Linked DNA regions of Sporomusa termitida. The protein of the gene in region 1 interacts with the protein of each later gene in a pairwise test. Links are inferred from orthologs where the notes say so. Each region holds a gene or a part of one and is shown on either strand. Other genes may lie near its edges. The genes, in order: SPTER_RS12080 and recJ.

Region 1 (3,321 bases):
TCGCAGTGCTGATGTGGAGCTAACCGTCGATAAACTTAACTATCACGGCTTAATAGCAGCCGGGATTCATGGAAAATTTCTTAAAGAAGACCGGAAAAAAGCCATGGAGGGATTCAGGAACGGTAAGCTGCAACTGCTGGTGGCTTCCGATTTGGCGGCCAGGGGGCTTGATATCCCCGGGGTTGAGTATGTTTTCCATTTAGACTTGCCGGAAGACCCGGAAATCTACCTGCACCGGTCCGGACGAACCGGGCGGGCCGGTGCCAGTGGGGTGTCGATCGCCATTATCACACCGCGGGAGGCGGCGCTAATTGATCACTATGAGCAGGTCTTACAAATAAAAATGCTGCCTAAGTACGTTAGTCACGGTAAAGTTTTTGATAAGAGAACTGCCCATAGGCCTAAATAACCAATGCTAAACGGTACTGGTGAATCAGTACCGTTTCATAATGTCCAGACGGCATTATTGGTTATTTATCGCCGGTGTGCCACCGTTTCACCACTATTTTGCTTATTCTTAGTAGTGGCAGACACGCCGATAGTTATGGTAGAATGTAAGATGGTATAGGGTGGAGACAGTAATTCCGCCGCTTTTTTAAACCAGTTAAGAATGGTTGAGGTGTGACTTTGAGATTATATATTGCAGAAAAACCGAGCATGGCTGCCGAAATCGCCAAATGCCTGCCGGGGCCGGTAAGCCGCAAAGACGGTTACATCAATACCGGCGGCGGCATTATTACCTGGGGCTATGGACATATTCTGCGCCAGGCCGAGCCTGACGAATATGACGCTAAGTATGGAAAATGGCGGGCCGAGGACTTGCCGATTATTCCCCGCAGCTGGAAGCTGCTGGTGGCCGATTCCTGTAAAAAACAGTTCGAAATTATCAAATCGCTGATTGATCAGGCCAGCGAAATTGTTCATGCCGGTGACCCTGACCGGGAAGGACAGCTGCTGATCGATGAAGTACTTGACTATGTAAATAATCAGAAACCGGTGCACCGGATTCTGTTAAATGCCCTTGACGAGCAGAGCATCAAAAAAGCGATTAACAGCCTGCGCGACAACCGGGATTTTTATAACCTGAAGCAATCGGCCCTGGCCAGATCCCGGGCCGACTGGCTGATTGGCATGAACTTATCCCGGGCCTATACCCTGGCGGCGCAGCAGGCCGGGCACCGGACGACACTGCCGGTGGGACGGGTTAAAACACCAACGCTGGCGCTGGTTGTCCGCCGGGAGCGAGAGATTGAAGGGTTCAAACCGGCCGACTATTTTACCCTGAAAGCCGATTTCGTCCATAACGATATCGTATTTACCGCTTACTGGAAGCCGCAGGCGAATCAGCCGGGGCTTGATACTGAAGGCCGGCTGGCGGATAAAGCCATTGCCCGGGCCTTGCTGGCAACGTTGCAGGCGGCTACCGAGCCCGCGACCGTCAGCTTATGCGAAACAACGGAGAAAAAGGACCCGCAGCGCCTGCCGCTGGCTTTGTCGACCCTGCAGGTTATGGCCGGCAAAAAATTCGGCTATGATCCGCAGCTGGTGCTGGATACAGCGCAGAAGCTCTATGAAAAGAAACTGACAACCTATCCCCGTTCGGACTGCGAATTTTTGCCGGAGTCCCAGCAGGAGGACGCCGGGCCGATTCTGAAAAATCTAAGCGGCCTGGCCCAGACGGAACTGGCAGGGTGGGCCGGCAAGGCTGAACCGCTGACGAAAAGCCGGGCCTGGAATGACAAAAAAATTACTGCCCACCATGCGATTATTCCCACGGTCGAGCGCTGTAACTTTGCGGCCCTGAGTGAACCTGAGCGCAACATCTACTTTCTGATTGCCCAGGCCTATCTTGCCCAATTTTATCCGGTGCATGTCTTTGACCAAACCCGGGCCGAACTGGACTATGCCTGTGAACGCTTTACCGCCAGCGGCCGGGTTATCCGGGAATTGGGCTGGAAGGAATTATACGGTACCGAGGCCGAGGACAAGAAAGAAGAGGACAGCGGGGCGCTGCCGGCCATGGTTAAAGGCGATCAGCCGCTATTTGTCAAGGCCTCGGCTGACAAAAAGTCGACGAAGCCGCCGGCACGGTTTACTGCCGCGACCTTATTGGCAGCGATGAAAGAGATTCATAAGTATGTAAAAAACCCTGAACTGAAAAAACAGCTCAAGGATGTGGCCGGCATTGGCACTGAGGCTACCCGGGCCACCATCATCAAAGAGTTGATTGAACGGGGTTTTTTGCGGGAGGAAACCAAGAAAAAGTATCTCAAGCCCACGGAAGCGGCCTATCTGCTTGTTGATATCCTGCCGGAAGAGATCACCTATCCGGACTTTACCGCGTTGTGGGAAGATATCCTGCACCAGATGGCGGCCGGCAATGCCAGCCTGGATAGTTTTCTGGGGCAGCAGGCCCGTTTTGCCTCCAGCCTTTGCACAAAAGCCAAACAGGCGGCGATCCCGTTAAAGGGCGATTATCCCTGCCCGCGCTGCCGCAAAGGGGTACTGCAGTCCAGAACCGGTAAACACGGCAAGTTTTGGGGCTGTTCCCGTTACCCGGCCTGCCGGGCTTCCTATGATGATGCCAATGACAAACCGGCGCTGCCGCCGGTAAAAGAACAGGGGCAAGGCTGATTACGCCTTGCCCCTGGAGGTTTTCGCCCGTTTGCTGCTATATTTTTTGTCGCCACCGGTGGCGGCAGCCGGTTTCGGCTTGCGGCGGCTCCGGAGATTACTGCCGCCATGGCTCACTGTTTTTTTCTCAGCCTCTTTCTTGTCCGGTGCCGTTTGGGGGGCAGGTTTTTTGAACACCGCTTTATTGCCGCTGGGGCGGGCCGCTTTTACTACTTTCTGACCGTTGGCTTTGTATTTTTCCAGCGAGGATTTGATCCCCTGCTCAATCAGCCGCAGATACAGGTGTTCACCGGGGGCCACAAAGGTAACGGCGGTCCCGGTCTGACCGGCCCGGCCGGTGCGGCCGATCCGGTGAATATAGCTCTCCGGGTCATGGGGGATATCGTAGCTGAATACATGGGTCACGCCTTCAATATCCAGGCCGCGGGCGGCAATATCGGTGGCGACTAAAATCTGCAGTTTGGCGTCGCTGAAGCGTTTCATCACCTGCGTGCGTTTGGCCTGAGACAAGTCGCCGTGCAGCTCATCGGCTTGGTAGCCGCGCTGAATCAGCGCCGTATTCACCGCTTTGGCCCGGTCTTTGGTATGGCAGAAGACGATGGCCAGATAGGGCTGGGATTCATCAATCAGGCTGCAGAGCTTGTCAAGCTTGTCTGCTTCCGGCAGCTCAATGATAATCTGCTTAAT
Region 2 (3,314 bases), 260 kb from region 1 along the record:
GAGGGCGCTGCGCATATATCTAACGCGGGATCTGCCGGTTTCCCGGGTATTTAGTGTTAACAGCGCAGTTACCCACATTGCCGGTATGCTGGCCAGCGATGCTTTACTCGGCCCGCTACTGGGACTGGCAGCCTGGGAGATCATTGCCGGAAAAACACTTCTTCCCCGCAGTGATCAGGTTTTAAAGGTACTGTCCCGGCTGACAGGAGTAGCTGTGCTTAGATTCGTCTGCGGGGCTGTCATGATTGCTCTCATTAATTTATATATTTTTGTGTAATTTTACTGAAGATTACAGGCCTTCGCCTGTTTTTACTTTTTATTTGACTGTTTACATCGACGGTAGAGGATTATTAGGCTTTTTCCGAGAATATTACCATATAAACAAATTGTGAGTGTGATGGATGATGTGGAATTTATTATTTGCCTTTATTTTTGCATTATTGGTGGCCGTGTTTGCTGTGCAAAATTCGCTGGCGGTTACGGTAAGTTTTTTGGTCTGGAGTTTTCAAACCTCGTTGGTCATTATCATTTTGGGTTCAGCTGCTTTTGGGGCATTGACCATTTTGTCCTTGTCGATGCTTGTCCAGTTCCGGCTTAGACGTACTCTGCGTAAATGCCAGCAGGCCCAGCAACTGACGGAAGCTGAGAATCGCGAACTACGGGCCAGCCAGGGCGCACAGGCAGAAACTCAGGCAAACAGCGAGTAGATTTTACCGGTAAAGTTGCAAAATATTGTCTGGTATACTACAATTATCTAGGATACGGTTACGGAGGTCTTTACTTATTTTATGGCTAGGCTTAGAAAAGTATGGAGGCTGCTTCCGGTTAAACCTGAACTTGCAAGTGAGCTCAGCCGGAAACTGAATATATCAAAGTTTATTGCCCAAGCGTTAATCAACCGCGGCGTTACCAATGAAACTGCCGCCACGGAATTTCTACATGCCGGGACCGAGTATATCACCGATCCCTACCTGCTAAAGGGCATGCAAACTGCGGTCATACGCATTAGGCGAGCCATCGATCAACAAGAAAAGATTACCGTTTACGGGGATTATGATGTCGATGGTATTACAGCCTGTGCGATCGTATATAAAACATTAACCCGCCTGGGTGCTGCTGTGGAATATTATATCCCGGACCGGCAAAGCGAAGGTTATGGACTTAATGATGCCGCTTTAACGAACCTCATAGCAACCGGCACGAAACTTGTTATTACCGTTGACTGCGGGGTTAGTGCAGTACAAGAGGTACTTGCTGCCGCCGGTAAACTGGATATAGTGATAACCGATCATCACCAGCCGCCACCCGAACTGCCGGCAGCGGTGGCCATTATTAATCCTAAACAGACGGATTGTATGTATCCGGAAAAAAATTTAGCCGGAGTCGGCGTTGCTTTTAAATTATGTCAGGCATTATGGCAATATTATAACAGGACAGACAGTACGTTCCATGATTACCTTGATATTGTGGCAATTGGTACAATTGCCGATATTGTACCCTTGACTGGCGAGAACCGGGTTTTGGTCAAAACCGGGTTAACCCAGCTGGCGGCTACTGAAAACACTGGTATTACAGCTTTGCTCGCCGTTTGCGGCTTAGCAGGCAAGCCTGTTGACAGCGGGAGCGTGGGGTTTGTCGTTGCGCCGCGGCTCAATGCCGTAGGCCGTGTCAGCCAGGCTGCAGCCGGTGTGGATCTTTTGACTACAGATGATCCGGACAAGGCCCGCAAGCTGGCCACCCTCTTAGATGAGGAGAATGCTGCCCGGCAGGCAATAGAAAAGACGATTTTGGCTAAAGCGGAAGAACAACTGGCAACAATGGATACAGCACAAGCGAAGGTGCTGGTACTGGCCGGCGAGGAATGGCATTCGGGCGTTATCGGGATTGTGGCCTCACGGTTAGTAGAAAGATATTATAAACCGGTGGTCATGATCAGCATCCGCGAGGGTTGCGGCAAAGGCTCGTGCCGCAGCATACCGGCCTTCGATATGTATGAAGCATTAACCCAGTGTTCTGATTTGTTAACCCAGTTTGGCGGGCACCGGCAGGCGGCAGGGCTGACGGTGCCGGCTGAAAATATTGCGGGGCTGCGCGAACGTTTAGCTGCTATCGCCGCGGCCAGTCTGTCGGCCGCCGATTATATTCCTGTCCTCAAAATCGACTCCTGTGTGCCGCTTACAGAAATAACTGCGGCCTTTATTGAACAGTTGACCTGCCTGGAGCCTTACGGTTTCGGTAATCCCAGCCCGGTATTTGCCTGCCGGAATATTCAATTAGGCGAGAAAAGGCTTGTGGGACAGCAGGGCCGCCACCTGAAGCTTAAGCTGAATCATGTCGCCGTTAATGACGTTATTGCCTGGAACCAGGGAGAATTAGCCGACAGTTTGGCCTGTAACAATGATATAGACTTAGTTTTTGTACCTAAATATAATGAATGGCAGGGACAAAAAAAACTGCAATTGACAGCACATGATGTGCGGCCGTCGAATGCCGGGGCCGCTAAAGAAATTCTGGATAAGATAGCGCCTGACCGGGACTGCATTAAGTTTGTTTACTTAACTGTTAAAGAGTGTAATAAACAGGGGCACACCCGTTTATCCGCCGCTGATATTGCGAAAGCTGTTTTTAAAAATTATAAATGTGTAATACCGGAGCACGTTATTGGTATGGCAATAACGGTGCTGACAGAATTAGGCCTGCTTTCCCTGCAGTTACAAAATGACAGCGCCCCTGAGTTGATTATTGAGCCGGCGCCAGCAAAAAAACTGGAGCTGACCGACTCAGCTGCGTTTCGTGAAAGTCAAAGAATACGCCAGGAGTATTTGGCTCAGCATATTTAGGTTTTGAGGGAGGTTCAGCGATGGATCTACGGGAGAAAATTAGAAATATACCTGATTTCCCGCACCAAGGAGTTCAATTTAAGGATATTACTACCTTACTTAAGGATGGAAAAGCGTTTCGGGTTGCCATTGACCGGCTGGCATACCACTACCGGGATAAACAGATTAATGTGGTGGTTGGGCCGGAAGCCAGGGGCTTTGCCATTGGTGCGCCGTTGGCTTATGTACTGGGGTCAGGGTTTGTGCCTATCCGCAAACCGGGTAAACTGCCGGCGGAAATCATCAGCCAGACCTATTCCCTCGAATACGGCCAGGATGCTCTTGAGATCCACAAAGACGCCATCGAACCGGACAGCAGGGTTTTAATCGCCGATGATCTGCTGGCAACCGGCGGTACTACCCTGGCAACAGTCAAGATGATTGAAGAATTAGGCGGGAAAGTTGTCGGACTGGCATTTTTAATTGAATTATTGT

Evidence for each region.
Region 2: the proteins of SPTER_RS12080 (region 1) and recJ interact in binary tests that used the Escherichia coli proteins (3 or more experiments, as listed by UniProt). The link is inferred for Sporomusa termitida from one-to-one orthologs.

The regions. Positions count from the first base shown.
Region 1 is NZ_CP036259.1:2,567,569-2,570,889, reverse strand. What follows is about bases 136-3,130. They hold SPTER_RS12080 (DNA topoisomerase III), read left to right. Parts: upstream 136-627; coding sequence 628-2,634; downstream 2,635-3,130. Other genes in these bases: SPTER_RS12075 (DEAD/DEAH box helicase), read right to left, coding at 2,635-3,130; SPTER_RS12085 (DEAD/DEAH box helicase), read left to right, coding at 136-409. In the rest of the region: more of SPTER_RS12085, read left to right, coding at 1-135; more of SPTER_RS12075, read right to left, coding at 3,131-3,321.
Region 2 is NZ_CP036259.1:2,310,088-2,313,401, reverse strand. What follows is about bases 327-3,314. They hold recJ (single-stranded-DNA-specific exonuclease RecJ), read left to right. Parts: upstream 327-788; coding sequence 789-2,840; downstream 2,841-3,314. Other genes in these bases: SPTER_RS10740 (adenine phosphoribosyltransferase), read left to right, coding at 2,861-3,314; SPTER_RS10750 (LapA family protein), read left to right, coding at 402-707. Outside these bases: SPTER_RS10755 (DUF456 family protein), read left to right, coding at 1-277. UniProt on the Escherichia coli protein: Single-stranded-DNA-specific exonuclease.